DNA from 3 places in the Brevibacillus sp. HB1.1 genome. Region 2 is predicted to be linked to each of the others. Evidence: predicted binding sites of a transcription regulator. Region 2 holds the regulator's gene; each other region holds the start of a gene.
The links. Region 2 encodes Rex, which represses fermentation and respiration genes when NADH is low (regulators of the CRP and FNR family bind a similar motif). Its sites were predicted from a motif close to TTGTGAAATATTTCACAA; they were not measured.
Positions count from the first base shown of each region.

Region 1 (10,477 bases), on a different contig from region 2:
TTTCCAGAGCTGGACACAGCTTCCTTCTCCCTTCAAACTCCTGCATCATCCCCATACATCCTATAGGCGGTGGTCCCATTACAATCCCTCCATCTACTAGTGGGAGTTAGTTACCAAAAGAAATGCGATACGCTAGCTGTCCCCGATTGTCCCTAGCAACCATTTGAATACAGTCATCCTCTTGCGAAAAAACAACCGGTCCATTCTGGATGGGAATCGCCACAAACTGGCAAGGATTAAAATAGAGTCGCAGATGCTCCTCATCCTCCGTGATCTCCCATTTTGCCAGCTGCCTTTCCAAGAGAGCCGGACTGTGTGGTTCGGCATTATCCGCCAAATCTTGAATGAGTATCCCCATCTTTTTATCCACCAAGGCAGGCAGCTCTTGGTGAAGCTCGGCAATCGTTCTCTTACTAGGATTCATGGCAACTGATCACACTCCCTTCCCCAGATTATTTCCTTTGTTCTCTTCGATCCCGCTGGTCTTTTCTAAATACCATCCATGCCAGTGGGAACAACACTACCGTTGCACCGCTGAGCAATAGCACCTCCATATATCGCTGTGCAAAATACATATTGACTGTGTACTGGGTGCAAGCAATGCTGGCGAACAAGATCAATGCTAATAGGATGACACCTCTATAGCTGCTCTTCATATCTCTTCACCCCTACAGCGTATACGGCTCCATCTTTCTCTTGAAGCACAATTTCCGGAAGTGGTCTTCTTGGGGGACCAGCGAGCGGATTACCTGTGGCGATATCAAATTTCCCATGATGGCAAGGACATAGCAGCTCTTTCTCATCTCGGTCCCAAAATACCGGACAACGTAGGTGGGTACATGCATTTTGATACGCCTTGTATTCCTTTTCCTTCACATATACGAACAACGCGCTGTCATGCTCTCCTGGATAAGCAAACTCGATCGCATCTCCGGGTTTTATATCGCTGAGATTCGCGATTTTTTGTGTGGGATACGACTTGCTGGATGAACTCATCAGCTCCTTGGCAGCTAATGCCCCCCATGGTAGAGTAGATGCCGCGAAAAGCCCGGCTGCTCCTACCATTGTTTTCATAAAACTCCGTCGATCCAGACTACGCTCATTGGAACGATTGATGTTATGTGTATAATTGTCATCCTTCAACGGAATGGGGCGGGTTTTCTCGTTCTCCATAAGGTATTTCTCCCCTCTAGAATAGCTTCTGTTTGCCCTGCAGAATGCCAGGCAGGCTAATTTTCACATTGGTTTCGCCTTCCAGTACATCCGGGTCGTGGCTGGCAGTCCATTTGCCATTGGCCAAAGAAATCTGTGCCCGTTTTTCTTCCAGCTCTGCTTCCTCAATCCACTGCAAGGTGTTTGTCGGGCAAACCGAAGCGCACATCGGCGGGATTCCCTCTTTCGTACGGTCATAGCATAGATCGCACTTGTACATGAGATTCTGTTCTTCATCAAATTTGGGAATTCCATAGGGGCAGGCAATCGTACAATTTTGACAACCGATGCATTTCTCTACCAAAGCTGACAATACGGCCCCATTATCTGCGATTTGAATCGCCTGAGCAGGACAGCTGCGGGCACAAGCAGGATTAACACAATGGAAGCACATGAGAGGAATCGTTTGTCTGTTGATAAACGGGTCCACATCCAGTACGTAGTTTCGGTTTCGGTTGTCGTGACCTCCACACTGTGTACATGCCGCCAAGCAGCTTCGACAACCGATGCAATTGTCCATTTCGATGTATAAGACTTGTTTACCCATGGCGAACTCCTCCATGCTTGTGCTTGATGATTTTCGCGGCGCACGCTTTAAATTCAGGCATTTTGCTGTAAGGGTCCAATGCCGGATTGGTCAGCAGATTGATAGACTCCGCTTTTCCCCAGTGGTACGGAACGAACACCGTATCCTCTCGAATGGCCTCGATCACTTTCACACGGTACTGAGCCTCGCCCCTTCTCGTTTTCAGAGTGACCATCTCATCGTGTTCAATGCCATAACGAGTCGCTGTTTTTGGATGAACCTCTAGCAGAGGATCAGGATACATGTCCGTCAAAAATGGGATTCGTCTTGTCTGGTTCCCGGACAAATAGTGGAACACAACTCGTCCCGTCGTTAGCCGCAAAGGATATTCTTCATCCGGCTCCTCCGCTGGCGGACGGTAAGGCAGCGCACATATTTTGGCTTTGCCATCTGGGTGATAAAATTTTTTATCCAGGAATAAATGGGGCTGTCCCTCGTCGCCCTCCTCGCGGCACGGCCAGAAAACACCATTGTTTTGATCAATTTTCTCGTAGGTGACCCCGTAGTAGTCAGCTACTCCGCCTTTGGAGACCTGACGTATTTCATTGAAAATATCCTGAGGAGACTTCAAGTGAGTAAAGAATTGTCCGCGCCCCATTCTTTTGGCGATTTCTATCTGAATCCACCAGTCAGGCTTGGATTCGGCAAACCATTCCTGTGCCTGACGGTGACGAATGATGCGTCCTTCGAGATTGGTTGTGGTTCCATCGTCCTCTGCCCAAGTCGTAACGGGAAGAACAACATCCGCGTATTCAGCTGACTCGGACAAGTAAAAGTCGCAGCAAACCATAAAATCGAGACTTTTCAGGGACTCCCGAACATGGTTTAGATTTGGCGCACTTACAACCGGATTAGAGCAGAGTAAGTATAAGCTGCGAATCGTTTTATCCTTCATCAGCTGGAACATCTCATAGGCAGAGACACCTTTCTGTGGCATCTCTTCCGCGGGGATGCCCCAGGCACACGCTATTTCACGCACATGTTCGGGATTGTCGAGCTTGCGGTAGCCAGGCAACTGATCGGCTTTTTGCCCGTGTTCCCGCCCCCCTTGACCATTTCCTTGACCAGTAAGCGTTGCTACCCCTGATTTTGGACGGCCAATCTTGCCTGTGACGAGTGACATGTTCGTATAGGCCGATACGTTGTCCGTCCCTTTCGACTGCTGTTCCACACCACGGCAAAACATCACAATCGCATCGGATGCCCTCCCGAAAATGTCGGCAGCCCGCACAATCTTCTCCACCGAAACCCCTGTTATTTCGCTGACATACTCCGGTGTGAAGGTAGCAACCACTTCTTTTGTTTCTTCAAAACCATTCGTATGATTTCGAATAAAGTCTTCATCCATATGCCCATTCTTGATCAGGAGATGAACGATTCCGTTTGCCAGTGCCAAATCTGTACCGGGCCGCAGATCCAGGTGGATATCAGCTCGACGTGCCAAAGGCGTTTCCCTTGGATCGGCTACGATCAGATAACCGCCTCGATTTTGCACTTCCCAAATACGAAACATGCTGGTTGGATGACACTCTGCCGCGTTTGAACCGGCCAAAAACAAGCAGTCTGTTTGGTGAATGTCCGTCCAGGGAATGGTAGAACCGCGGTCAATCCCCAAGCTTCGATTCAATCCTGCCGCGGCGGAGGACATGCAGAAGCGGCCATTGTAGTCAATATAGCGGGTTTGCAAGGCGACCCGTGCAAACTTACCTGTGAGGTAACATTTTTCGTTCGTCATGGAAACGCCAGAGTAAACAGACAAGGTATCTTTGCCATAGTTGTGTTGCAATTCCTTGAACCTGGAAACGATCAAGTCAAGTGCTTCCTCCCAGGACGCTTCCCGAAATCCTTCCGCCGTGCCTTTTAATGATGCATCTGTTCGAATCAACGGCCGCTGTATCCGATCTGGATGGTTCACCTGCTGATAAGCCGTCACCCCTTTTGGGCACATCTTACCCAGATTGACAGGGAAATCGTACCGTGGCTCCACGCCGATAATCTTGTTCGTCGTTGTATCTACACGCAGGTTCATCCCGCATTGCATACCGCAGTAGCAGCAGTGCGTGCTGACCAATTTCTCGTTTGGATGTATCTTATTTTCAATCACTTTAAAAAATTTATCCTTTGGCATGCTGATTTGCCTCCCTGGCATTGATCTCGTGCGTAGGAACTCCTGTGAAACGGAACATCCGGTATTTTCTGCGGCACGGCAAGCAAAGTTCAGCCAAGTGGAATCCTTCTTCCATTTGAAAAGCCATTTCGTTTTTACCCAGTACATTGATCACATCTGCCGACTGTTCCGCAGAAACAAACTCATTGCTGCACACTTTGCACTTTTTCATTTCCTGCTCGCCATAGTGTTCGCGATAATTGCGTGCAAACACACTCATCGGGCGGAACGGTATGTGAGCCAGTTTTCCGAATGGCAGATAAATCAAGGTCACAATCACTGCGAATTGATGTGTGACGGATATAACCGGGTGCCCAAAGCCCCCTAAGAACATGTTGCTTGCGGTTAACATCAAGCCTGTCACACTGATAAACAGTAGCAGGTATAAAGGTAAAAAGTCGTAGACAAAGGATTGTTCAGCCCGTGCCTGCATGTTCTTGAATCTGCGATACAATGCCATGACTGCTCCACCGATGACCATAAAAGCAGTAATGTTCAGTGCGTTGTAAAAGAGAAAGGCAATCCAGCCATCTGCTTGTACGGTCAGAATATCCACACCCATGAACACGACCTGATAGTAGCCGTTGTCCGTCATCGTGAAATACATCCAGCCAAAAACTAACGGAAAGGTGACAACCGCGGCCAAGATGCATCCCCATCCCAGCAAAATGTGCTGAGTCCAGCGGTACCATCCCCGATTCCAAATAAAGCGATAGATGGCCAGATGATCTACCGTTGTATTCGCCGTGCTTTTACGAAAGAGAAGTCGTAACCCCTTTTTCAAAATGACATTCGTTGGCGGGCGATCTGCCCACGCAGAAAATCGGTATAGGAAGCCACCAATAAAGACAAGAGTCCCCACCATATAGCCGTAAAGCGCCAGATCAATATGAGTGAAAAAACGTGTTCCCACGTAACTTAGGACGAACAAGCAAGCAATGATGATAAAAGCACGCTTCGCCACCTTGGAAGCAAATAGATAGTTCATACAACACCCTCCCTGCTGCTGCTCATTTTTTCCTTTCGCTTGAGGTCATTGTAGCAATGACTCGTAACCCAGGTTGTGATTTACCTCACACCCCTGCCACAATCAGGACGATTTCCTCTTCCCAAACCATCAATTTCGGATGATATAATGAGTTACCTTTGTATCCTTGCTGTAGGAGGGACCACATGACCGGAAATGGCACAACGTTTGTACAGCAGATTTCTTCCGATTTTGTGAATAGCCTTGAAACGTTTTCTGTTAGGAAAAATTTCGTTCCCGGAGCCGTTCTATTTTTGGATGGTGAAAGAGCCGATCAGCTATTCTTAATTTCGTCGGGCCAAATTAAGCTCACAAAAAACACGAACGATGGAAAAGAACTGACGCTGCAAGTATTTGGTGCAGGAGAGCTAGTCGGCGTCTCCGGGCTCTTCGAACAGGAATTGACGTACACCTCCACAGGCACCATGTTGATGGAGGGTGAGATATGGATCATCCCGCGACAAGGGTTGGAGAAAATGCTCATCAAAAACGGTCAATTTTGCGTAGACTTCCTGCGTTGGATGGGATTGATGAACAGACGGATGCAGTCTAAATTTCGTGATTTGCTACTCAATGGCAAAATCGGCGCCTTGTATTCAACGCTAATCCGCATGAGTAACACGTACGGCAAGCCACACCCCGAAGGAATCCTCATCGACCTTTCCCTTACCAATCGTGATTTGGCACAATTCATTGGCCTGACACGAGAAAGTGTCAACCGAATGCTTTCCGATCTGAAAAAACAGGACACCATTGATCTGCTTCCTCAGGGGTTTATCTTGATTAAAGACCTTGCCTATTTAAAAGAAGCCATTTTTTGTGATGACTGCCCTCCTGATATTTGCCAAATGTGAGCAAACTCTACATACATATCTACACGAAAAAAGTCCTGGACTTGTCCGTCCAAGACTTTTTTTCATAAGTGATTCAAGCTTCTTTATCCATGTCTTTGCTCCGCAAGCTCGCTGAACATGCCCGCATAGTACTCAACATCTCCTGCATCGTCCAGAATCGCGCTGATCGTTAACCATTGGAGATACTGATCCCCATTCTTCCGGCGATTCCAGATCTCTCCTTGCCAATAGCCATTCTTCTTGATCGAGTCCCACATCTTTTGATAGAAGTCGGCACCCTGTCTGCCTGATTTTAAAATATTGGGTGACTTGCCAATCACCTCATTCATCTCATAACCGGTCACTTTCGTAAAAGCATGGTTCGCACTTTTTATGACTCCGCGTGTATCGGTAATCAGTATCGCCTCTCCCGTCTTTTCCATAATGGTGGCGGCGAGCTGCAGCTTTTCTTGATAAAACATCCACATCACCAAGACCAAGCTTGCCAGTGCAAACTGCGATAAAGCCATGAAACCGATCGCGTAATGCCCCGTCAGATTAAACAGCAGCGTTAAGATCAACGGCGGGAAAAATCCTCCTAATCCCCCCATGGCAGATACGATCCCATTTACAATCCCCGCTTGTCGCGAGAAATACATCGGCACTAATTTGAACACAGCACCGTTACCAATTCCGGCACATATCGCTACCAACAAGCACCCTACCGTATACATTAAAATCGATGGCGAAAACGATAAGACAATACCAGACAAGGCGAGCCCGGCAAACACAATCATCAATGCCTTGAAGGGGTTCCACCTATCACCTAGCCATCCTCCCAATGGTCTCGCCAGTGTCGCCAAAAGAATGAACCCTGCAGTTCTCATACCTGCATCTACTTTATCCAATTGGAAATGGCTCACTAAAAAATTCGGGAGATACACGGTGAAAGCGACGAAGCAACCAAATGTAATAAAGTAGAACAAACTGATTAACCATAGCTTTTCGTTTTTGTAGACACTCTTGATCTGCTGACCAAGAGGCGTCACTACCTTCGGTTCATTTTTATCCCCCATCAAGAAGGTAAGTACAGCGAATCCCGCAAGCAATAATAGAAACATCTGTACAGTACTTGCCCATCCAAACGATTTAGCCAGAACTGGCGCTGCAAAAGTGGTTATCGCTGTACCAATATTCCCCATACCGTAGATTCCGTTTATAGAACCATGCTTCTCTTTCGGATAGTATTTAGGGAGAGACGTGACACCAACGGAAAACACCGCTCCACCTATCCCCAAAAATAGCCCGCCGATTAACAAATCTGTATAAGTGGTCGCCTGGCTAATATAAAAAACAGGAGCCAGCAGCAAGAGAAAGCTTATGCTAAATAATATTCTCGCGCCAAATCGGTTACTCCAATATCCTACGGGGATTCTCAGCAACGATCCAAGCAAGACTGGAATCGCTGTCACCCACGCCACCTCGCTTGCACTCATGGGTACGGTTTCTTTGATAAAAGGCATGAGCGATGACAGAATGACCCATACCATGAAACCGACCGTAAGACTTAACGTCTGTAACGGCAACTGCCATTTTCGTACCATAACAACACCCCTCAACTTGGGAATCTTCTTCATCCACTATGATAAGAGGCAATGTTTTTTCCCGTTGTGATTTTAATCACAGCCTCCTTCCAGGCAATCCGCTTATAATCAAAGCGAAATCTTGAATCGAAGGAGTGGATTATACATGTTTTGTTATCAATGTGAACAGACTCCATCAGGTGGTTGTAAGGTCATCGGCGTTTGTGGAAAGAATGAAGATCTTGCGAGTATTCAGGATACCATTATTTTTGCTTTAAAAGGAATTGCCGCTTATGCAACACATGCTCGTCAACTAGGCTATATCGATCCTGAAGTAGATGGGATTACACAGGAAGCTCTCTATTTTACATTGACGAATGTGAATTTTAACTTGGATGAACATTTGCAAATGGCCATGAAAGTAGGCAAAGCCGCCATCAAAGTCATGGAGCTTTTGGATCGGGCTCATACGGATCATTTCGGAGTCCCGCAGCCAATCACAGTCTCGCAAAATAAAATAGAAGGAAAGTGTGTCATTGTTACGGGGCACAATCTGTTTGCTCTCGAAGAGCTGTTAAAACAGACAGAAGGTAAAGGAATCAATGTGTATACGCATTCCGAAATGCTGCCTGCACATGGCTATCCCGAACTGAAGAAATATCCTCATTTGAAAGGTAACATCGGGAAAGCATGGTACGATCAACGTCAATTGTTCGAGAAATTTCCAGGTGCCATACTCGCTACAACAAACTGTGTGATGCCCATTCGAGGCAGCTACGCCGATCGTTTCTTTTCGTATGATATAACCGGATTGGAGAACGTGACGAAAATTGTAGATAACGATTTTGCGCCACTCATTGAAAAAGCATTGTCTCTTCCTGAGGCTTCCATCGAATCGGAACTGACATTGACGACCGGGTATCATCACAAAACGGTCCTCGGCATCGCCCCTGAAATCATTCAGGCAGTCAAGGAAGGAAAGATCAAACGCTTCTTCGTCATCGCTGGTTGTGACGCTCCTGGCAAGGGAGGCGAGTATTATCGTGAATTGGCTACGTCCTTACCGCCAGAAGCAGTCATTCTTACTACCTCCTGCGGAAAATTCCGTTTTAACGATGTAGATTTCGGCATCGTGCCAGGTACCGACATCCCAAGGTATATCGATTTGGGACAGTGCAATAACTCGGTTTCTACCATTACGATTGCAGCTGCATTAGCCGAAGCCTTCGAATGTGAAGTGAACGAGCTGCCGGTAAGTATCGTTCTTTCCTGGTTTGAACAAAAAGCGGTTGCCATCCTGCTCGGTCTGTTTAGCCTGGGGATACAAGATATACGGATTGGCCCAAAATTGCCTGAGTTCATTCAGCCCGGTGTTCTGCAAGTACTACAAGACTTGTTCCATATCCAATTGATTGGTGATGCCCAAGAAGATATGAAACAAATGCTGGGAATCACTCAGTAGGCAAAATAGAAAAAACGGCTGGCAGAAGATTAGTTGTAAGACTAACCACTGACAGCCGTTTTTTTCATTCGCATCTCTTATGTTGGGTTCGCTCGTGCACCCAACGACTGGAAGATTCATGTGCGTCGACAAATCCTTTGTCTCCGCTGAGGCGGTAACAAGCCGCGGTTTTGGTTGCTCTACCTCGTTAAAGTCTATATCCGGTAGCAAGTAGTAGAGTTCGAGCGATTTTTTTGCGGCTTGCTCAAACCTCATTCACCTTGACTTGTTATTTCTACCATTCCGTTTCCGTTTTGTGTTCAATCACGTGTATGACTTTTGGTTCAACAGCTTTCATCATTTGTTTCAGTAAATCATCGCTGATTGTTACTTTATTTTTTCCATCTTGAAGTTGTCTTTCAGCCTGTGTTTTTGCGATCACATCAATTACTTGTTGTTTCGAGATATTTTTAGATGCTGCAACCTCTACAACAGATTTCCCTTTTGCTATTTCTTCTTTTAACTCTGTCGGGCTCATTTTTAGTAAAGAAAACAGTTTTTCATCGTTTAAGAAGTTATCAGCAGTATAATCAGGTTTACCATCTCTAGAAAAATAACCTTCTACTTCCTTGTTTGATGGTGCAGGAGCTACCGGAGAAAGACTAATGGTATTACCTTGAACAAATGCTTGGTAACCCCCTCCTTCAAATCCTTCTGATCCCTTCTTGGTGTAATTCAAGATAAATGTTTTTTGATCTGGATTGTCCATTTGCTCCATGGCAACCTCGTAATCTTTGATGTTGCCATACAATTTATCAATGAGCTGATCTACCTTTGCCTGGATTTCCTGATCGGGTAAAGTAATGAGTGGTTTCTCCTTAGGCTCCCAATTCTCTTGAGTCAGGTCTTGAATCTCACCCGTAATACCGTTTGTATGAAGAGTAAGCTTTTTGCCAGTTCCTCCTTTTTCCTGCAGGACGATGCTTAGTTGGACCTTTTTGGTTGAATCACTGGAGTCTCCAAGGTAGCTCGCATCGATAATCTCAAACGATTTTGCTTCGGGAATTGCGCTGTACAGCTTTTCAAGTGCTGCCTTGCCAACCTCATCCAGCTTGACTTGTTCAGAAGTCATTGGTGCTCGAGTAAGCATGTCAATCACCACAGGGGCCGCAAATGCAGCGGTTGGAATCAAAATCGCAGCAGCAACTAATCCACCAATTAAACGTTTTTTCATCGTTATTTCGCTCCTTTTTCGTTGCAAATAGTGAGAATAGGATTGTTCTATACGTTTGGAAATGGCCGGCGGGCACTCCATCGTTTCTGCCTCTTCGTGCAGATGTTCACGGATTTTATGTTCAATAGTCATTGATCTTTTCCATCCTTTCCAGGGGGAGATTCCCGAAGTCTTTTCTAAGCGCCTGGAGGCCAGCATGATATCTGGACTTGACTGTACCCAACGGAATATCCAGCAACGTCGCAATTTCCTCAAGAGTATAGTCATGATAAAAGCGGAAGATAATCACTGTCCGCTGTTTGTCGGTCAGTTTTCGTATGGACTGGGATATCAGTTGGTTCCTCCCATCCATCAACGCAGTATGTTCATCCCAATAAGACTCTTCCCGGGAGAA
Region 1 is NZ_JABMIV010000006.1:169,355-179,831, forward strand. It holds gene HPY27_RS17265 (hemerythrin domain-containing protein) at 1-49, opposite strand, end outside; gene HPY27_RS17270 (hypothetical protein) at 107-424, opposite strand; gene HPY27_RS17275 (hypothetical protein) at 453-656, opposite strand; gene HPY27_RS17280 (Rieske (2Fe-2S) protein) at 640-1,173, opposite strand; gene HPY27_RS17285 (4Fe-4S dicluster domain-containing protein) at 1,190-1,759, opposite strand; gene HPY27_RS17290 (molybdopterin oxidoreductase family protein) at 1,752-3,926, opposite strand; gene HPY27_RS17295 (hypothetical protein) at 3,913-4,953, opposite strand; gene HPY27_RS17300 (Crp/Fnr family transcriptional regulator) at 5,139-5,846, shown strand; gene HPY27_RS17305 (nitrate/nitrite transporter) at 5,930-7,429, opposite strand; gene hcp (hydroxylamine reductase) at 7,575-8,870, shown strand; gene HPY27_RS17315 (hypothetical protein) at 9,145-10,215, opposite strand; gene HPY27_RS17320 (sigma-70 family RNA polymerase sigma factor) at 10,205-10,477, opposite strand, start outside.
Region 1: a site for Rex is predicted at 7,494-7,511, ahead of HPY27_RS17305 (nitrate/nitrite transporter). Genes of this name have one in related genera too.

Region 2 (10,477 bases):
AATCCAATTGCGCTCTTTTTCAACTGCACGGCTACTCCCCCCATAAATATCGTTCTCGTTTTCTCTCTCTGCAACGTCCCCAGTATATCATATGAGTATATCAATTTCTTATACAGATGTTGGATGGAATGCCAAACAGGCCTTCTCCCATAAGGAAAAGGCCTGTCGTCAAGCTAGCGTATTAGGTTGGCGCGAGCACGTATGAGGTTAACAAAGCACCTGTGAATAGATCATAGTGAATATAGTGAAAACGACCGTCTTTGTCTTTGACAGTGACTTCCCAAAATTTCTTATCGTTTTCGAGACCAGGAACCAAATGAGTGATCTCCGATTGCGGGAATGACTTGTAAACCGCCTCTTCTACATTCTTTTTAGGAACAGCTAGATCCATTCGATCGAAACTAACTTTCTGATCGGTCATCCATGCTACAACCTGTGTACCCGCCTTATTTTTCCCAATGACGACAGCGTAGCTCTCCTTGCCCCGATATTCATCAATGGATTCAATCTCCGTGATTGTCGTGCGATCCTGGACCCACTGACGAACGGTTTCCTCAAATTGATTACGCTCTCCTGCTACAGAAGCCGTCAGGTGATAGGCGAACCCAGCTCCCGTAAGTAAAATGACGGCTACGATTGATAGGATAATTCGTACTAACACAGCAAAGTAACTCCTTTACGTGGCTGACATTACAATCGGAATCGAAGCTGGTCTCTCTTCACTCCAACTGCCGTTTGCATTTGCAAATCCAGCTCCAGTTGGCGAAGCTGCCCCGTAGTTGACTCGTACCATAGTTGGTAATTGACTTTCATTCCCTCTGTTACGTTCGAAGACAAATCCTGAATAGGGAAGGATGGACCTAACCACATCGATAATAACGAAGAGACTTCCTCTGGTGGAACCGCTATCCGATATCCACTCCATCCTTGCCCTGCAGTATCTTCAAGGCGTTCAGGACTAACCGATTGCAAAACTCCCTTGAGCAATACTGCGTGCTCATGCGGGGTGAACATCGCATACGGCAGTGCGGCATGATCCTGTATCTGGCCATCAATTCGCACCGATACTGGTTGCCCATCTTTTCTGGCTATTTCAAGCTGGTGGCCACCGATTTCTCCTGTGAGCTGAAATTGCTCATTTTGATATCGCCCATGCAAGGTCTGATCCTGCATGTATACCAGAAATGAGCGTTCCTCGTCCTTCGTGATCTGCTCCAAAAGCTCCGCTACCGTCGTCGCTGTCTGCTCCGTTCCTGCTGTTTGTCTGACCGCAGCCGCAGTATCAGTGCTGTCTGTATTGGCTGATCGACTTACTGTCCCCAATACAATCCCAAGGAGAAATAGACCGAGTAGGATAGGAATGAGCCACCACAGCATTTTGGGCCGGATGTACATGTCGTCCCCCCTGTCCCATTTTTGTCTTTAGCCTATGCTATACGGGAAGGTTTTAGAACGACACGGAAAAGTTGCTAATCATACCTTAGGGTCGGGCGGTCATACTACATATACACCCCGAGGAGGTGAGCGCGTGACATCTTCGCAACAAACCACATCTCCTGACATACTTGGGTTTCTGTTACAGGAATACCGCGTCTCCTGGGCAGGATTGTCGTCTCCCTTGCGTCAATGGTCGCACACACCCACTCTTCATTTTCGCCATCATCTCCTGACAAAAGCTGTGGCAAAAATGAACAACGGAACGTCGTAGTATCCAATTCCCCTACCTACACCTACACTGCCTTACTCCTGTCCCCCACCTGACAGGAGCCTTTTACCGTTTTAACGTTTGGAATACGCGGTTTGCTTCATAAATCGCGCGCTCCTCATCGATGGTCAACAGCTTATGATTACGCATCAAGAATTTACCCGCTACAATCGTATCTTTCACATCGCGTCCATTTGCTGCGTACACCACGTGTGAAACCGGTTGGTGTGCCGGGTGGAAATGGGCTTGGTGGCTATCCAGCACGATCAAGTCAGCTTGCTTGCCTACTTCAATGCTTCCGAGTGTTTCCTCTTGGAATACCCCTTCTGCACCATAACGAGTAGCCATGCGAAGTGCTTCCTCTGCTGGAACCGCTACTGGATCGTTGTTCACACCTTTGTGTAGGATCGCAGCGAGTTTCAATTCCTCAAACAAATTCAAATTGTTGTTGCTTGCAGAGCTGTCGGTACCCAGGGACACGCTTACACCTTTTGCCAACATTTTAGGAACTGGCGCAACACCACTAGCCAGTTTTAGGTTGCTCACTACGTTATGAGAAACTCTTACGTTGTATTTTGCCAAAATGTCGATTTCTTCATCCGTTAGGTGAACAGCATGCGCGACGAGTGTTGGACGATTGAACATTCCCAGCTTTTCCAAATGCGCAACTGGACGAAGCCCGTAGTCCTTCTCGTTTTGACCGACTTCCCAAGCAGTTTCAGACATATGGATATGAAGCGGCAAGGAAAGCTCATCGGCTTTTTCGATAATTTGGGTAATAAATTCTGGCGAGCACGTGTACGGCGCATGCGGTGCCATCATGACGGTAATACGCCCGTCTGCCTGATTATGCCATTCTTTTGCAAAAAGAGTTGCGTCTTTCAGCTTTGTTTGACGTTCTTCTTCGGAGCACAGACCAATCATCCCTCTGCAAAGGCGAGCGCGCATTCCAGCAGTATCGACTTCCTTCGCCACGACATCCATATGATCATACATATCCACAAACGTAGTGGTACCGGTACGAATCATCTCGATTAGCGACAGCTGGGTTCCCCATTTTACTGTGTCTCCCGTGAATTGCGCCTCCAATGGCCACATTTTGTCTTCAAGCCATTGTTGCAGCGGCAAATCATCTGCATAACCGCGTAGGAGGGACATACCAGCATGTCCATGCGTGTTGATTAAGCCAGGCAGTATGTAATCACCTTTTTGATCGATGACTTCATCGTATCCCGCTTCCGACAGGTCCTCAGGAGTTGGGCCCACATACGTAATCTTGTTGCCTTCGAATGCTACGGCACCATCGTAAATGACTTCATTCGTATCGTTAACGGTAATGACTGTTGCGTGAATGAGGATCGTCTTTTTCATAGTATACACTCCATTCTTACGTCAAATAGTAGGCCAAGCTTTGCAGGTTGGACGTCACATCCGCATAGTGAATGCGAACATCTTTTCCTGCGCGAATCGTCGTAGGGGCAAAATTCAAGATCCCCCTGATACCCGCTTGAGTCAACTGATCACATACGGATTGCGCTGCAGGTGCCGGTACCGTAATAATCGCCAGCTTGATTTGCTTGTCGACGACTGTTTCTTCCAGCTCTGATAAAGGCTGAATGGGTATACCTGCGACTTTTTTGCCCTGCTTCTCTGGATTATTGTCAAAGATGGCCGCAATCCGCATGTTATCTTTCAAATAAGCGTTGTAGTTACTAATGGCATGGCCCAAATGCCCAGCTCCGACCAAAGCGACACGGATTTCATCCGTTAGCTTCAGAATTTCACGGATTTTTTCCACCAGATAATCGACATCATAGCCGATTCCCTTTTTTCCAAAATCACCAAAAGCTGCAAGATCCTTTCTGATTTGGGCAGGATTCACATCAAGATTCTTGCCCATCTGTTGGGAGGAAACGGTGGTCACCTCAACTTGCTGCAAATAGCTAAGGTAACGCAGATAAATCGGCAAACGACGGACGACCGCTTCTGAAATCTTTTCGTGTTTTGCCACGTTCGGTCTTCCCCCCTAATTCTTTTGCTTCAAAATCCGATATTCTTTTCCATTCGATAAAATGGTAATGGAACCGTCGTCGCTGGTAACGTATGTCTCGGCCCATGACTCACCCAAGCGCTCCATGACTTCCGTCTGACCGTCTTTCATTTGATCCCGTGATCGGCCTGTCTGAATAATGGCGACCTGTGGATCGACTTGCGTCAGAAACGGTTGCGAAGAGCCTTGATTGCTCCCCTGACCTGCTACCTTTAGCACTTCCGCCTTCAGTCTGTCATTCTTCCGTTCCAACAGTCGCTCTTCTGCTTTTTCATTCACGGCGCTCATAAATAAAAATCGCAATTGACCGTGCGTCAATCGAAAAACGAGAGAATTGTTCTGAGGCGATAAAAATAACGGTTCATCCGGGAGCAAAACTTCCATGGAGATTTCTTGGTCAAGAGTGAGTACTTGTCCTTGCTCTGCTTCCATCTGTTTTTGGTTGGAGCGAAGCAGCGCGACATGGCGAAGCGATGATGCGATCAGCTTGGGCAAAATGACGGCATCTACAAGCACTTGCTGGCTCAATGAAGCGTAGCCTCCCATATGCTCAGGCTGGTCGTTCGTCAACAGGACATAGTCGAGCCGTGTGATCTTGAGCTCTGCCAAGCGTGCCGAGAGAACGGGCCAATCATCTGCCGTACCCGTATCAATCAGCATCGTTTTGCCGCCTGGCATTCTCAAAAGTGTACTCTCACCATGCGGAAGTGCCAAGTAGGTGATAATGAGACCCGAAAATTCCTGCTCTGTCTCTGTTTCAAACGGGTCATCTATCTTCACTGCTGCTTCTTGCAAATACAAATGGCTATCAATCGAGCATGCGCAAAGGAAAATCGCACTAAGAACTACAATCCACCAACGCCACTCTTTTTTCCATAACATTTATTTTATCACCTTAATCCCTATGAGACTATTGCTTCATTTTATGAATCTGACAGGGATTGCATACTAAGGAATGGCTCTATGCGTTCTCGAAGCGTTGGCCATGGACCGCTTTCGATCTGAAATGGCGGCAAAGATTGAAGGAATGAGCGTCCATATCTTGACTCAACCACACGCGTGTCAAGAACAATCACAACCCCACGATCCAAGTGGTGGCGAATTAATCGACCCACCCCTTGTTTAAATTGCAGAACGGCTTGTGGAAGAGACAAGGACATAAAAGCGTTTTTTCCTTCTGTCTTCAAAAGCTCGGCCCTTCCTTGATACACAGGATGATTGGGTGGAGCAAACGGGAGGCGAACAATGACTAAACTGCTCAGCCATTCCCCCTGGATATCGACACCTTCCCAGAAGCTGCTCGTCCCAAGCAGGACACTTCTCTCCATGCTTCCGAACAAACGAACCAGCTTGCTCCGATTATTGCTATCGATTCCGTGACCGAATAGCGTATATGGTTCTGGAGCATCCGCAAGCCGTTCCTTCATCGCTTGGTAAACAAGTCGAAGCATCGAGTGGGAGGTGAATAGAATCAGCGTCCTTCCTTTCGAAGCCAGTACCACATCAACACACCCTTGAATGACCGCCTCCAAATACGTGTGGTCACTCTCTTTGCCTGGTGCGGGGAAATCAGATGGAATCAACAGTAATCCCTGCTCTTCATAATGAAAAGGCGATGGCAGTGACAAGGTACGCACTCGTTCCTCGGGCAGTTGGTCGAGACCAAACTGGCTTTTGATGTAGGAGAAGCTGTTTTTGACCGTCAGAGTGGCTGATGTCAAGATCAGACTCCGCTTCTGCGCGAAAAGCGGTTCTGCCAGTGAGTCGGCAACCTTCAAGAGTGCTGCTGACAAATGAACTTGCTTGCGAGCTGTACGGGACTCTACTTCCATCCAATATACATACTCGCCATCCTGCTCAAGTAAAAAGAAGTGAAGCAGCTCCACAACATTTTGCCAGTCTTTGATGAGACCGAATAAATCTGTCAGTAGACTGCGTACGACAAATGGTGGCTTTTCCTCTTGCGGAGTCGTTCGCAAAAGCTGCTCGATGCCCGCTGCGTATGCAGTCATCCCTTCTATCAGCTTTTTGGTTACTTTACGTATCTTCTCGTGCTTACCTACAAATGATTCGACCCGATAACGTACTGTCTCACGTCCGGCGTCCGTCGTCTCCTCCGCACGGTCTGATGCCCATGCATACAAGAGCTGTGTCCATTGCTGCGCTTTCTCACGTAAGGCAGCGGACTGTTTTCTCAACTCCAGAAGCTTTGTGGCGACATCTTCTTCAACCGCAGGCATCCAGCTTTGCAGCTCTTCTGCGAAGCGGGAAATTGCCCCACTCTCTTCAACTGATGCACGATCTAACAAGAAAAGAAGCTGCGTGGTTGAAAACTGTTTGCCTAAATGCTGTGTCGCGGCATCCTCCAAATGATGGGCCTCGTCGACGATGGCAACTTCATACGGAGGGAGGATTCTATTTTCCGCTTGCAAGTCGCTGATGAAAAGGGCGTGATTGACGATGAGTACATCGACATCGCGAGCCCGTTCCTTCGCCTGAAAATAGTAACAGCGACTAAACCAGGGACAAGCCCGATTCAAACAAGAGCTCGTGTCACTTTTTACCTGTTGCCACAGCAGTTGGCCACTCGGAGGCATGCTCAGCTCTTCCACGTCACCGGTTACGGTTTGCGTGAGCCACGTCAGCATCTGTCCTTTGACCAAGCGCATTTCTTGGCTGCTTCCTTCTACAGGCTCGTCCACAGCTTGTTCAAATTTACGCAAGCACAAGTAGTTTCCTCTGCCTTTTAGCGTCGAAGCTGTAAAGGAAAACGGCAGAGACTCCTGCAAGGTAGCGATTTCCTTATGGAATAACTGTTCCTGCAATTGAATGGTATTGGTACTGACCACCAGCTGCTGCTGATTGTGATGAGCCCAAATGATCCCCGGTAAGAGATAGGCTAATGATTTTCCCGTACCTGTCCCTGCCTCTACCAATAAATGGGCACCATCCTCCATGGCCTCATAGACCGCATGCATCATCGCTTCCTGAGCATCCCGGCGTTGATATCCCGACATTTTCGCCTGCATGTGCCCGTTTTCGCCCAAGACATCCTCGAGCTGGTCAGCAAACGCTTTGGTCACTGTCGCATCGACATGGGAACGTTTTAGCGAGGCTGTTAATTTTTCTTCTCGCTTCCGAAGGGCCAGCTGGCGATAAACATCCCACATGTCTGAGGAATCCGTTTTGGTTGGCGTTCCATCCAGCTCTGGCAGCTCTATGAGCTTTTCCATCTCGATCTGACGTAAAAGAACCTCGATATCAGAGCGAAACGAAGAAACGAGCATCTGCAGGCGCTGGATGGTCACGAGAGGCAGTCTCTTTAAAATATCCAGCAAGTGGAGAAACAGCTGCGCCGTTGCGAGTGCATCGCTATCTGCTTGATGGGGATTATCGTGCTCGATCTCCAGCTCAGACGCCAGTTCTCCGAGTCTGTAGCTATTTTGCATCGGCAAAAGAACGCGAGATAGCTCCACTGTATCAAACACGTAGCCGTCAAACGCATAATAGCCCTGGCTCAGCAGGGCTTCTTGTAAAAATTGGAGATCAAAGCTTGCATTATGTGCAACAAAAGCTCGTCCGTCCAATAAACGCAAGAAATCTGGAAACACTTCTTCCAAGGAAGGAGCATCTGCAACCATCTCATTGGTAATCCCTGTTAATTGGGTAATAAATGGGGGAATATCCTGGCCTGGATGAATCAGGGTGGAAAAACTCTCGGTAATCTGTCCATCATCGATTGCGACGGCACCAATCTGAATGATGCTGTCCCCTTGGCGTGGATGGCTTCCCGTCGTCTCAAAATCTACAACTAGTAATCGATTCAAACGTTGTCACCTCGTAACCTGGGCGGAAACATTCAATCCGCACCCATTCACATTCGGCAACGATGGGAAATATTCCTGCTCTCCTGTACATTTAAGGCTGTACGAGCTCGGTTTGCATTTCTGATTGACCGAGCTTGCTTGCGCATAATTGCAGATAGATGGGGATTTCCCATAACTGTTCTGCGAATGGCAATGCCCGTTGAAAATATTGTTCAGCTAGGCGCCAATTTTCTTCCACAACCGCGATTCTTCCCAGATGAAAATACCCTAACGAACGTACATATGGCTCAGCGTCGTCCAGGAAATACTTTGCCAACCGTTTTGCTTCTTGTGTATCCCCCAGCTTTTCGTATGCGGAAATCATCCCGGATTGTCCGAGGCGATTGTCTCGGTTTTTCTCCAGCATGATCCGAAACGCTTTGATTGCGTCCTCTACCCTTCCATCAAACAACAGCATCCATCCATAACTAAAAAGAAAGTCGTCATTTTCGGGTGCAAGACTGATGGCTTTTTTGACGAGCGTCAATGCCCGCTTCGTACCTGCAATGAGCCACGTATTCCAGGCCAAGCCATGCCACGTCCACCCATCTTTTGGGGAACGCTCCGTCAAAAAGTGATAGCAAATTTGTGCCCGGTGATAATTGCCCACTGTTTCGTATAAAGAGGCCATTTCCTGAAGGGTATCGCTGTCCAAATCGCGCGTCGGCAGTTGCAAGCCTTTAGGCGGGCTCCATTCCACCGTCTGGTCCATCGTATGCAGTAATTTGGCAGCACGCAGCCATAGCATCTGCGCTTCCCAATCGTGCTCGTTTTTTTCTAGATACGGTTCCAATTCGTCCAAAGCTTCCTGTGCATCGCCATCTCTTAAATAGCATAGCGCGAGGTTGTATTTGGCTTCTTCCTGTTCTGGCTTGATTTCGAGAGACGTCTTAAAAGCTTGCACCGCCTCTAACCATTGCTCCTCTTCAGCCAGAATGCAACCGATGGCATTAAAGCTGATGGCAACAACGGTAGGTGAGCTTGCTGTCCTGCCGAGAAGACGGAATTCCCGAAAGGCCAATTCATTCTCCTCGCACAAAAGGAGACTGTAGGCGTAGTACAGGCGTCCACTTTCCCAGTCTGGCGATTTTTGGACTAATTCTGCAAAACACTTTTTCGCGTCTTGGAACATCCGCAAATGATAAAAGCCTTCCCCTCGACGAAAAATCGGCTCGTATGGATTCGTTTCAACGGCCTTTGGTGATTTTGTATTCACCTTCGACTGATCCGTCTTTTTCTCTTCCACTGGAAGCTGGCCTTCCATTTCCTTGATGTTACGAATCGCATTCGATAATTTTTCTTCGAATTGCAGCCACAGGTCTACGACTGTATCACTTACTTGGCGCAATTGAAACAATTGTTCCGCGAGCTGAAGACGCTCTTGTTCAGAAGCCCCCTGCCACTTCTCTTCAATCGACTGCGCTTTGGTACGAAGCGTATGAAACCAGTCCTCGATTTTCACAAGAAAAGCCACCCCCTATGAGGCATGAGTACTTTCATTGTCTCACAAGGCAGGTGGCTCTATACAGGAACAGACAGATCGCTTACAGAATCGTCGCGTGCACTTCTTCAGCAATCAATTCTTTGATCTGATTTTTTTCATCCATGATGGCGACACGTGGCTTATAAGTTCTCGCCTCTTCATCCGTCATCATCGCATAGGCAATAATAATGACGATATCGCCCTCTTGAACGAGACGTGCAGCTGCTCCGTTCAAGCAAATGACGCCACTGCCTGGAGCCCCTTCGATGACGTATGTTTCCAGACGCGCTCCGTTGTTGTTATTGACGATTTGTACTTTTTCATTTGGCAAAATATCCAGTGCATCCAACAAATTTTTGTCGATGGTAATACTGCCCACATAGTTCAAGTTTGCTTCAGTTACCGTTGCGCGATGGATTTTTGCTTTCATCATGGTGCGGAACACTAAGAATTCCTCCCTTATCTCTACTTGATGGATGTAATCGTATTGTCAATCAGACGCGTTTTGCCAAAACGAGCAGCTAACGCGATGATGATCGTTTGACCTGCCGTTTCCTGCTCGACGGGTGTGAGCTCTGGATAGCTCAAAATTTCCACATAATCAATCTCAGCCAGCGGCTTCTCGGAAATCATTTGCGTGATTCGATCCTTGATCTCAGTAAGAGGCCTGTCCTCACCCAGCCATTCTTCTGCTTGCTTCAGGCTTTGTGATAACACGAGTGCTTGTGCTCGCTCATCCGCTGACAAGTATACATTCCGAGAGCTCATGGCAAGACCATCCGCTTCGCGGACAATCGGGCATGGAACGATTTGTACTGGCATCGACAAGTCGTGGACCATTTGCGTCACAACTGCTACTTGCTGGGCATCCTTTTGTCCGAAAAAGGCGTAATCGGGCTGGACAATTTGAAACAATTTATTGACGACAGTCGATACGCCATCAAAATGACCCGGACGAGAAGCTCCACACAATGGAGTCGTCACATTTGCCACTGAAATATTGGTCAGCATCGGTTTCGGATACATCTCGCTGACTTCCGGGGTAAACAGGAGGTCCACCCCCGCTTCTTCCGCCATTTTACTATCCCGTTCGATATCACGCGGATAGCGCTCAAAGTCCTCATTCGGCCCGAATTGCAGCGGGTTTACGAAAATGCTCATCACAACCAAATCGCATACTTCACGAGCAGCTTTTACCAAGCTGAGATGACCTTCATGCAAAAAACCCATGGTCGGTACCATTCCGATCGTTTTGCCTTGCCGACGTGCTTCTTTTATATGAACGCGCATCTCTTCAATGGTGGAGACTTGCTGCATCATTGTTTGCATCATGACTGCTTCACTCCTTCCCCGTACAATTCCTTGATGGTTTC
Region 2 is NZ_JABMIV010000002.1:610,956-621,432, forward strand. It holds gene HPY27_RS07680 (hypothetical protein) at 1-29, opposite strand, end outside; gene HPY27_RS07685 (cell wall elongation regulator TseB-like domain-containing protein) at 182-661, opposite strand; gene HPY27_RS07690 (hypothetical protein) at 691-1,395, opposite strand; gene HPY27_RS07695 (hypothetical protein) at 1,529-1,708, shown strand; gene HPY27_RS07700 (amidohydrolase) at 1,772-3,076, opposite strand; gene HPY27_RS07705 (redox-sensing transcriptional repressor Rex) at 3,093-3,716, opposite strand; gene HPY27_RS07710 (ComEC/Rec2 family competence protein) at 3,732-4,637, opposite strand; gene dinG (ATP-dependent DNA helicase DinG) at 4,679-7,582, opposite strand; gene HPY27_RS07720 (tetratricopeptide repeat protein) at 7,674-9,083, opposite strand; gene panD (aspartate 1-decarboxylase) at 9,166-9,549, opposite strand; gene panC (pantoate--beta-alanine ligase) at 9,570-10,436, opposite strand; gene panB (3-methyl-2-oxobutanoate hydroxymethyltransferase) at 10,433-10,477, opposite strand, start outside.

Region 3 (10,477 bases), on a different contig from region 2:
CAGATTCGCTGTTGTTGCTGGTATGGTTACTTTTACACGTTGTCCATTCATGATACAAATTCTCTCCCAGTTTGACGAACCAACTCCATCACAGCTTCATGTGTCGCGGGAACAGAACGCGGCTCTTCACCTACCAGCTTCAAAGCGATATTTGGATCTTTTAGTCCGTTTCCAGTCAGTACACACACGATCTGGCTGCCGGGTTGAAGCCTTCCCGCCTCATGCAGCTTGATAATGCCAGCCAGCGATGCTGCCGAGGCAGGCTCACAAAACACACCTTCACTCTTCGCCAGCAAATGATAGGCATGCAAAATTTCTTCGTCCGTTACACTATCGATAAGACCGCTTGATTTCGAAATGGCATTCAAAGCGCCATCCTTGCTCGCCGGGTTACCAATGCGAATGGCTGTCGCAATCGTTTCAGGGTTGGCTACTGGTTTGCCATGAACCAACGGCGCTGCTCCCGCTGCCTGGAAACCGTACATCTTAGGCAAGCGGCTCGATTTTTTGGCTGCGAAATATTCCTCGAAGCCTTTCCAATATGCTGTAATGTTTCCGGCGTTGCCAACTGGGATGGCCAAAATGTCAGGTGCGTCCGTCAGCGCATCGCACACTTCAAACGCCGCGGTCTTTTGTCCCTCGATCCGGTAAGGGTTCACGGAATTCACCAGTGTAATCGGTTCTTTCGCTGTGATTTCGCGAACGATATCCAGCGCTTCATCAAAATTACCGTCAATCGCGATGACTTCTGCACCATAGGCGATAGCCTGAGCCAACTTGCCTAACGCGATATTGCCGTTCGGGATCAGGACGATGCAACGCAATCCTGAGCGTGCCGCATACGCCGCAGCTGCTGCTGATGTATTTCCCGTCGAAGCGCACATGATTGTGTTGCTTCCCTCTTCTACCGCTTTGGCTACAGCCATGACCATGCCTCTATCTTTGAAAGAGCCAGTCGGATTGAGCCCCTCGTACTTGACGTACAGCTCCACCCCCAATTGTTTGGAAAGATTCGGAGCGTGGATTAGGGGTGTGTTTCCTTCATGCAAGCTGACCAGCGGAGTTTTTTCTGTGATCGGGAGAAATTCCTGATAACGTGCCAAGATGCCAGACTGTCGATCAAAAGCCATTATTTGTCTCCCCCTTCTACACGGTAGCAGCTCTGCACAGTTGATACGATATCCATCTGCTCCATGTAAGCCAGTACCGCATCCATGTCACTTTTTGAGGACAGGTGTGTAATCATGATAATCTCCGCTTCACGTCCGTTGTTGAACGGTTGCTGGATGACCTGCTCAAGGGAAATATTTTTGTCTGCCAATAGCTGCGTAATTTGAGCAAGAACACCGCGTTTATCTGCAACTACGATGCGCAGGAAGTATTTAGAGAATTTTTCGCTGTCTTCTTTCAATACTTTTTCTTTGTAGGGAGCAACCATTCCGCGTCCATTCACTCCTAGCTTTCTGTTTTTGACGACAGTGACCAGGTCAGACACAACGGCGGTAGCAGTCGGCATTTCACCTGCGCCCGGCCCGTAAAACATGGTTTCTCCTACCGCTTCCCCATGTACGTACACGGCATTAAAGACACCATTTACGGAAGCGAGTGGATGGGATTTTGGAACCAGAGTCGGCTGCACACTTACCTCAATCGCCTCTTCGTCACGACGAGCCAGGCCGAGCAGCTTGATTTCGTAGCCCAGTTGTTTGCCATAAGCGATATCTTCCTTGCTCACGGAGCTGATCCCTTTTACGTCCACATCTTCGAGCTTCATCGGTACACGGAAGCCCAGCGTTGCCAGAATCGCCATTTTGCGGGCTGCATCAAAGCCCTCCACATCGGAGGTTGGGTCCTGCTCCGCGTAGCCCAGTGCTTGCGCTTCTTTCAATACCTCACTATATTCTGCGCCCTCTTGACTCATTTTGGTCATGATGTAATTGGTCGTCCCGTTGACAATCCCCATCATTTTCGCGATACGGTCTGAGGAAAACCCCTCTACTAGCGCACGCAAAATTGGTATTCCACCAGCCACGCTTGCCTCGTAGAAAACGTCACAGCCCTTTTCTTGCGCCTTCTCTAAAATTTCGGCTCCGTGCAACGCCATCAGATCCTTGTTGGCTGTTACTACGTGCTTGCCTCGTTCGAGTGCACCCAAAATGTACTCTTTTGCAGGGTGAATGCCACCAATTACTTCTACGATGACTTCAATTTCTGGATCATCCAAAAGACTAGCAGGATCTGTGGTCAGCGCGCCCTCCATGGATGAAATATTGCGAGATTTTTCCGCATCCTGAACAAGAATACGGGAAACCTCAATACTGAGGCCGGTTTGCTTTTGCAAATCCTCCTGATGCGCTTGAATGATGCGTACTACACCAGTCCCTACTGTTCCAAAACCCATTAATCCCAATTTAATGCTCTGCTTCTCCATGTCTCTCTCCCCTGCCTTTTCTTTGATTGTTTTTTTGCTTAGCCTCTACCGACGATCATCGCTTTGCGAACGCCCGGGATCAGCTGCAAGCTATCCAAAAACTCCGTGCTAGATACGCGAAGATTAGCCATATCGACTGACATGGATATAGTAGCAATCCCTTGAAGTGGTATCGTCTGATTGATGGTCAATACGTTTCCACCTTGATCTGCTACATATGTGAGCACTTTGGACAAGTAACCTGACATGTGATCCAAAGAGAACGTAAACGTCATAATTTTTTCGCTCATCATCGAATTGAACGGAAAAATGCCATCTTTGTACTTATAAAAAGCACTGCGGCTCAATCCCACCCGTTCAACCGCTTCGTTCACAGTATCCACTTCGCCGGATTCCAGCATCTTCTTGGCTTCAATCGTTTTGGCAATCGATTCTGGCAGGATGTCAGATCGAATCAAGTAGAATTTTTCTTCCTTTTTCATGCGTTGTGTCCTCCTGAGAAAAACAGTTGTTTCTTCATAGAGGACATTATAACGGAAAGCATGGAATGTGACAATCCTTATCCGCCACTTTTTTTCATCGGATCACATTTGGTTTACTTTGATTACATGAGGGGGAGCTTCTTCGCGCACAATAATGCGTATCGTATGGAGGAGGTGAAAGACAAATGGCCGGACGTGGAAAGTCAGATAAATCGGAGCGCCGTAACAATCACCCAGCTGGTAAGCCAAGCAGTCTCGAACAGTTTGGCAATGACATGCGTGGCAAAAAGATGGCACAATCCCCAAACGTGATTGAAGATCCAAGCGGAAACGGATAAACAAACACAAAAAACCCGGGATACCATGATCCCGGGTTTTCCTGATTCGATTAGTATGCCAAAGAGGACAGACCGTTGATATGAGTCAAGTAGCGAACGTTACTCGCTTCTTTCATCAAGGTTGCAGGCAGACCTTTCAGCTTCAGTTGGCTTGCACCGATTGTTCCGATCGCGTCTTTACGGCCCAGGCTACCCAATGTACCGGAGAATACCGGTTTGAAGGTATCCATTTTGGTGCCGTTGAAGTGTGCGAAGAGATTGTGACCTACTACTTCGCCCATTTGCCATGCCAGTTGCGCAGTCGGAGGGAATGGACGACCTTCTGGCCCCATTACGACCGCACTGTCACCTGCAAGGAATACATCAGGGTGAGAAGTGGATTGCAGGAATTCTGTAACAGTTGCACGTCCGCGGTTTACTTCCACGCCGCACTCAGCCACTACGCGATTTCCTTGTACGCCACCTGTCCATACCATTGTTTTGGTTTCAATGGTACCGCCATCTTTCAGACAAACTGTGGTTTCTTTCATTTCCGTTACAGGTACGCCTGTCAGGAACTGAACACCGCGTTTTTCCAAACTCGTTTTCGCACGTTCAACCAGGTCAGGAGCAAAACCAGCCAAAATGGATGGACCTGCTTCTACGCAGTAGATGGATACGTCTGCAAAGTCTACGCCGTGTTTGTGGCACAGATTTGGCAACATATCAGCGAATTCCCCAACCAGCTCGATACCGGTCAGACCGCCACCACCTACAACGAAGGTAGCATCTGCTTTATTTTTGCTCGTCTTGTATTCAATCACGCGCTCTTCGAGGTGTGCTCGCAGACGATTTGCTTCTTCTACCGACTTCAGTGTAAAGCTGTACTCTTGCAGACCTGGGATTCCGAAGAATGCGGTTTCACTACCCAGCGCAATCACTAAAGCATCGTATTTGATGGACTCGCCACTCCCCAGTGTAACGCGTTGGGAGTCGAGACCAATATTTTCTACCGTGTCTACTACGAGGTTAATCTCTTTGCCACGCAGCAATCTTTCCAGAGGGAGCGCCACGTTTTGTTCAGACAGGTTTCCTACTGCCAAGCGGTGCAGTTCCGTAATGATTTGGTGAGTAGGAAAACGGTTTACCACCGTGATCGACGCTTCTTCAGCCGTCATGTATTTACGTGCAGTCAATGCGCTGAGCAAACCGCCATAACCGCCGCCTAGAATCAGAATATGCTTCGCCATGCCCAATCCTCCGTCCTTGTCTTACATTCCATAATAAAAAATACTAGCGTTTTTGTTGTTGACGTTCTGCTGATACTTCCAGGAATGCTTGTGCGAAACGCAAAGTTTTTTGTACTTGCGGATCCTTGAGCATTTTGAGAATACCGAACAAACCGATAGTAGACTCTTCAACATGAACACGGTCATTGGCTTCAATGGCTGCTTGCGCAATACCTTTCGCTTTATCAGAGATCGGTTTTACGAACTCTTCCATTCCGCCTTTGATGTCGTCGATCAACACATGATCATTTGCTACTGTTTGTACCAAATCATATGTTTTGGTCAAAAGAGTTGTCAGTTCTGCCAATTTAGGCAGGTTCGCCACCAATACGTTAAGTGACTCTTGGATTTCTGGTTTCATCAACTGATCGAGTACATCTTGTTGCTGCGCTGGTGCCAGAGTTGCAGTGCTTGCTACTTCAGCAGCAGCTTGAGCTTGTTGCGTAGTTGTTTGAGACATAAAAAAAACGTCCTCCTTTGCTTTGGAATAGAGGCCTTTTATTCTCGATGCCTGTTCATACGAGTAACGGCCGCTATTCTCCCTGAAAATCCGGTAAAAAATTGCTTGTAACATTTTTCACAAAGTTAAGCAGAAAACGGATTCGAATAATAAAAAGTGAATGATTTCACAAGTATTTATTCAGGAAAGCGTACACAACAAATCATGAAGTGAACAGGCTCGATGTAGAACTCTATGTACTCTACTATATACCTTCTTCACAGGAACATCAAAGGAAAAAAACCGCTTCCTTAGGAGGAAGCGGTAGTTGAGAGCTTTTTATAGTAATCTTTGATGAGTTCATGGTGCTTTTCATTGATATCCGTAAAGATTAATTCAATGATCGATTGTTTGTCTTGGAACGTTTTTTCCACGATTTTCGCCATCATGACGATCTCCTGCGCTTGCTTCGGTATCTTGAAAGACAAGTGGAGAAAATCGCCCTTCGACACATAACCGTCCGTTCCCAAAACAAGACGGGTAGGAGAAAATTTCAGCAACACTGCCTCGCCTTTTTCTTCGATCGGTCTAGCTCCCATCACCTTGTAAGGGACAGAAATACCGAGATCTGGGGAGATGGGATCCTGCTTGCGCTTTTGTGTAATTTCTACCCCTATACTAATCGGAATCATCCCTAAAAGCTTGATCGGCCAAAGCATTTGCTCTGAAACTACTTCCAAATCAATGGTATTCACTGCCGCATCCGTTTCCCAACGAATGCGTACAGTTGATCCGAGAAGCTCTGCTTTCGTTTCAGCCTTCATCTCGTAGGAAACTACGAGATAACTGCCCTTTGCATGTTCAACCATAACTTGGACAGGTGTCTTCACCTGCTTGGAGATGATTAGCGGTAGCATCGCACCGCGTTGGAGTCGTTTATCCCCCAAAAATGGGTTCAGTGATGGGACATCAATCATGGTTTTTGTCACTCCACAAAGTCAAACTCTAATTTGCCGATCCGAACGGTATCCCCGTCTTTTGCTCCCAGCTTGCGCAGAGCATCATCTACACCCATAAAGCGCATTTGTCTTGCAAAACGCTGGGCTGCATCATAGCTGGTCAGATTGGTCATGCGTACGAGCTTCTCGATCTTTTCACCGCTGACAACAAATACTTCGTTATCACGCGTAATCTCGAATTCCTCTGGTTCTTTTTCTGCTCGGAACACCACGCGCTCTTCCACTTCCGCAACTTCCTCTACAGCAGGCTTGTCCGGAATCGTCGCCAAGGCATCCCCGATCGCATACATCAATTCTTGTACGCCTTGACGGGTTGCAGCAGAGATCTCGTACACCTTCACATCTGGAACCTTTTCCTTGAAAATACGCAGGTTTTCCTCTGCTTCTGGCAGTTCCATTTTGTTCGCGACTACAATTTGCGGACGATCTTCGAGCTTCAGGTTATACATAGTCAGCTCTCGGTTGATCTGCAAATAATCCTCGTATGGATCGCGTCCATCTACCGCTGCCATGTCAATCACATGAACGATCAAGCGCGTACGCTCTACGTGACGCAGGAATTGGTGACCAAGACCCACACCTTCATGCGCGCCTTCAATCAATCCTGGCAAGTCAGCCATTACGAAGCTCTGCTCGCCCAAGTCCACAACACCCAGATTCGGTGTCAGCGTCGTAAAGTGGTACGCTGCAATTTTTGGCTTCGCCGCTGTTACACTAGACAGCAAGGTGGATTTTCCTACACTCGGATAGCCAACCAAGCCCACATCTGCAATCAGCTTGAGCTCCATGACAATGTAACGCTCTTGACCTGGTTCTCCGTTCTCCGAGATGTGTGGGGCTGGATTCGAAGAGTTGGCAAAACGAATATTGCCTCGTCCACCACGTCCGCCTTTTGCGATCACAGCACGTTGACCCTGCTCCACGAGATCGACAATCACTTCTTTAGTATCATCATCAATGACAGTTGTTCCCGGTGGCACGCGCACGACCATATCTTCCGCGCCAGCTCCGTGCTGAGATTTGTTGCGGCCATGCTCTCCGCGAGGTGCTTTGAAATGTCGTTGATAGCGGAAATCTACCAGTGTACGCAGACCTTCGTCCACGACAAACACGACATCTCCACCTTGACCGCCATCTCCACCCGCTGGACCACCCAGCGGTACGTATTTCTCCCGGCGAAAGGAGACAGCTCCATTACCACCGTCCCCGCCTTTTACATATACTTTTACCTGATCGACAAACATGGTGTCACCTCTTTCATTCCGCGAATGGGATCACCAAATTCAGGACCCATTCTTCTTCCGTATGTATCCACTCGGTGACCTCCACCGTACTCTGTTCGCTTTTACGTATCAGCTTTTCCAATTCTTCCATTCCGGATGCACGTAGTACACCGGCCAGGTCAAAACGAAAATGAACGCCACGCTCATCCATTTGCAAGCTTACCTGCATGCTGGCTGCTTCGTAGCCGCTCTGATCTACATGATCGTTCACTGTGCATAATATCTCTGACACCAACTGGAACAAGTCTTGCTCGTTCAAAACTACTCGCGTGAGATCCACATGATTGCACACGTCTACTTCTAAAAGCAATTCATTGTTCAGTGCATTAAATGTCAAGAAGAAGACGGACAACAAGGAGCTATTCAATCGGGCAACCATCGATTCCTGCATCGCCATCTGTGCAATGCGTTTCAAATGGGCCTCTCCTTGTTCAGTACGGTTCAAATGCAAATAGCCGAGCAGAACCTGAACGTGGTTCAACCAGTCATGCCGCTGCCTGTTCAGAACGGTCAGCAGTTGGTCTGTCTGATGCGTAAACAGCCTCCGCTCGTCCCCCATCACATTCACCCAAGTCGATAAGAATATCTTTCCCATCTATTGTACCATAAAAAAGAGCCGGACAAAAAGAAAACCCAGCTATATCGCTGGGTTTTTCTTAACAAATATTTACGCTTCAGAAGCAACTGGCTCGATCACAACTTGTTTGCGATCACGGCCCAGACGCTTGAAACGAACAACACCATCTGCAGTTGCAAACAGAGTGTCGTCTCCGCCTTTCATTACGTTCGCACCTGGGTAAATCTTTGTTCCGCGTTGACGAACGAGAATGTTACCAGCAGTAACGAATTGCCCGTCGCCACGTTTCACGCCCAGACGTTTGGAAATGGAATCGCGACCGTTCTTTGTGGAACCTACCCCTTTTTTCGATGCGAAAAACTGAAGGTCCAAGTTAAACAGCATGTTCATATCAGACACCTCCCTGCCATTTATGATCATTTACTTTTACGTATTTGCCGTAATTCGCCTCAACCGACAAAAGAGCAATAACCATGCTCTCTGCCAAAAGCTGTTGTTTCTCTCGTGCAGTCTCATCATCCGAAGAAGAAAGGCTCCACTTCAAGAACCCACCGCCTTCTTGTGCGACAGCGACATCAGGAGTGATGCCCGTCAAAGGTTGGATGGCGTTTAATATACCAAAGCTGATGCCTGATACAGCAGAACAAACGATGTCTGCCCCATAGGCACCCGCATTGGCATGTCCGGAAATACTAATTTCATGGATACCGTGCGACGCACGGCTCACGATCACTTCAATCATAACAAGTCACCAATTAAGCGTTGATCTTTTCGATCACAACTTTAGTGAATGGTTGACGGTGACCTTGCTTGCGACGGTAGTTTTTCTTGGCTTTGTATTTGTACACGATAATCTTTGCAGATTTACCGTGTTTTTCTACTTTACCAGTTACCGTTGCACCAGCTACTGTAGGAGCTCCTGCAGTAACTTTGCCGTCTTTGCTTACGAAGAGAACTTTGTCAAAAGTAACAACGTCTCCTTCGTTGCCAGCCAATTTCTCGATGAAGAGAACTGCTCCCTCTTCAACTTTGTATTGCTTTCCACCGGTTTCGATAATTGCGTACACTGTGTGCACCTCCTATACTCAGACTCGCCTTTACAGGTGCGTCGACGAGCGACGGCTTATGTACCTGATTCGTGCGGTTACAGTATGCACGAGGCATATCTGCATGACAACCATTAGGTTATCATAGCTACAATAGCCCAGTCAAGTTATTTCGATTGTAAACGCTCCGCCTCTGCCCGATTTCCGACGTATCCAATTCGAAACTCATCCGGGCTCATCGCAGGAACAAGCTGCTTATAGACATGGACAGGCCATGTGATTGCTTCTGCTTTTTCCCACTCCTCTATCATGTCCAACAATCTTGGCGGCATGTCCACGAGAACAGCCTCCGCATCTTGGCTCTTTGCCAATGCGGTGACTTCGGCGTACATGCGCCGGAACAGCTCGTCTACTCGCCAAACTCTCCCTCGGCCCTTGCATGCCTCACACGGCTCCGTCAGCCGCTCCGTCAGGCTCGCACGCACTCTTTTTCGCGTCATCTCGACTAATCCAAGCGACGTCATCCCGAGAACAGTCGAAGGCACAGGGTCCTTCGCCAGCTCTTGTTTCAATCGCGAGATCACTCGCTCCTTATTGCTCTGCGCTTTCATGTCGATGAAATCAATGATCACGATGCCACCGATGTCTCGCAACCGCAGATGCCTGGAAATTTCAGTTACAGCCTCGAGATTGGTCGCTGTCACTGCCTGCTCCCGCTGTTGCCCTCCTCCACCTGTGAATGAACCGGTATTTACATCGATGACCGTCATCGCTTCAGTCCTGTCGATGACCAAGGACCCTCCACTCTTGAGCGGCACATGTCGATCACGAGCACGAATCAGCTCCGCCTCGACACCCAAGTAGTCAAAGAGCGGCTGTTTGCCCTGATACCAGCGAAGCTTCTCTTGTACTTCTGGAGCAAAAGCTGCCAACGCCGCTTTTACCTGCTGATGAGTCGTCGCACCTTCTACCAACAGCTCATCCATGCCAATTGCCAAGCCATCTCGGAGCGCCATCTCAATCAGCCCTGCATCCTGAAAAATCCGTCCGGTCGAACGGAGTCCATCCGCTGTTCGCAGCATTTCCTGCCAGCGATTGCGCAAATAGACCAGCTCGCTAATGAGTGTCTGCTCTTCTGCTTCCGCCGCTTCCGTGCGCAGAATACAGCCTTCTCCTTGCGCTACTGTCGAAGAGATCACCTGTTGCAGTCGTTTTCGTTTGGTATCATCGGTTATTTTACGAGAAAGCGATATGCTTTCTTCAGTCGGAAGGTATACCAGATACCGCCCCTGCAAGCTGATCTGCATCGTGATTTTTGGCGCCTTCATTTCCAACGCCTCTTTACTCACTTGAACCAATACCTTTTGCCCTACATGAACGCGTTCCGCAATACTTGGTTTCGCTGCTCCACCTGACTCCACACCGACTGTGTCATCTACATACAAATAAGCATTTTGGCCTGTACCAATATCAACAAAGGCAGATTGGATACCAGGCTTCACATCCGCGATTCGTCCCTGATAAATGTCACCAACGCTTGCGTGTGCTCCCACATCCTGTGTACGCCATTCCTGCAATTTCCCGTTTTCCATGA
Region 3 is NZ_JABMIV010000008.1:216,422-226,898, forward strand. It holds gene thrB (homoserine kinase) at 1-51, opposite strand, end outside; gene thrC (threonine synthase) at 48-1,130, opposite strand; gene HPY27_RS20765 (homoserine dehydrogenase) at 1,130-2,431, opposite strand; gene HPY27_RS20770 (ACT domain-containing protein) at 2,470-2,913, opposite strand; gene HPY27_RS20775 (hypothetical protein) at 3,099-3,251, shown strand; gene HPY27_RS20780 (NAD(P)/FAD-dependent oxidoreductase) at 3,302-4,480, opposite strand; gene HPY27_RS20785 (helical membrane plugin domain-containing protein) at 4,524-4,979, opposite strand; gene HPY27_RS20790 (PilZ domain-containing protein) at 5,270-5,935, opposite strand; gene obgE (GTPase ObgE) at 5,944-7,221, opposite strand; gene HPY27_RS20800 (Spo0B C-terminal domain-containing protein) at 7,235-7,819, opposite strand; gene rpmA (50S ribosomal protein L27) at 7,928-8,221, opposite strand; gene HPY27_RS20810 (ribosomal-processing cysteine protease Prp) at 8,229-8,579, opposite strand; gene rplU (50S ribosomal protein L21) at 8,593-8,904, opposite strand; ribosomal protein L21 leader region at 8,915-8,993, opposite strand; gene HPY27_RS20820 (Rne/Rng family ribonuclease) at 9,051-10,477, opposite strand, start outside.
Region 3: a site for Rex is predicted at 5,134-5,151, ahead of HPY27_RS20785 (helical membrane plugin domain-containing protein). Genes of this name have one in related genera too.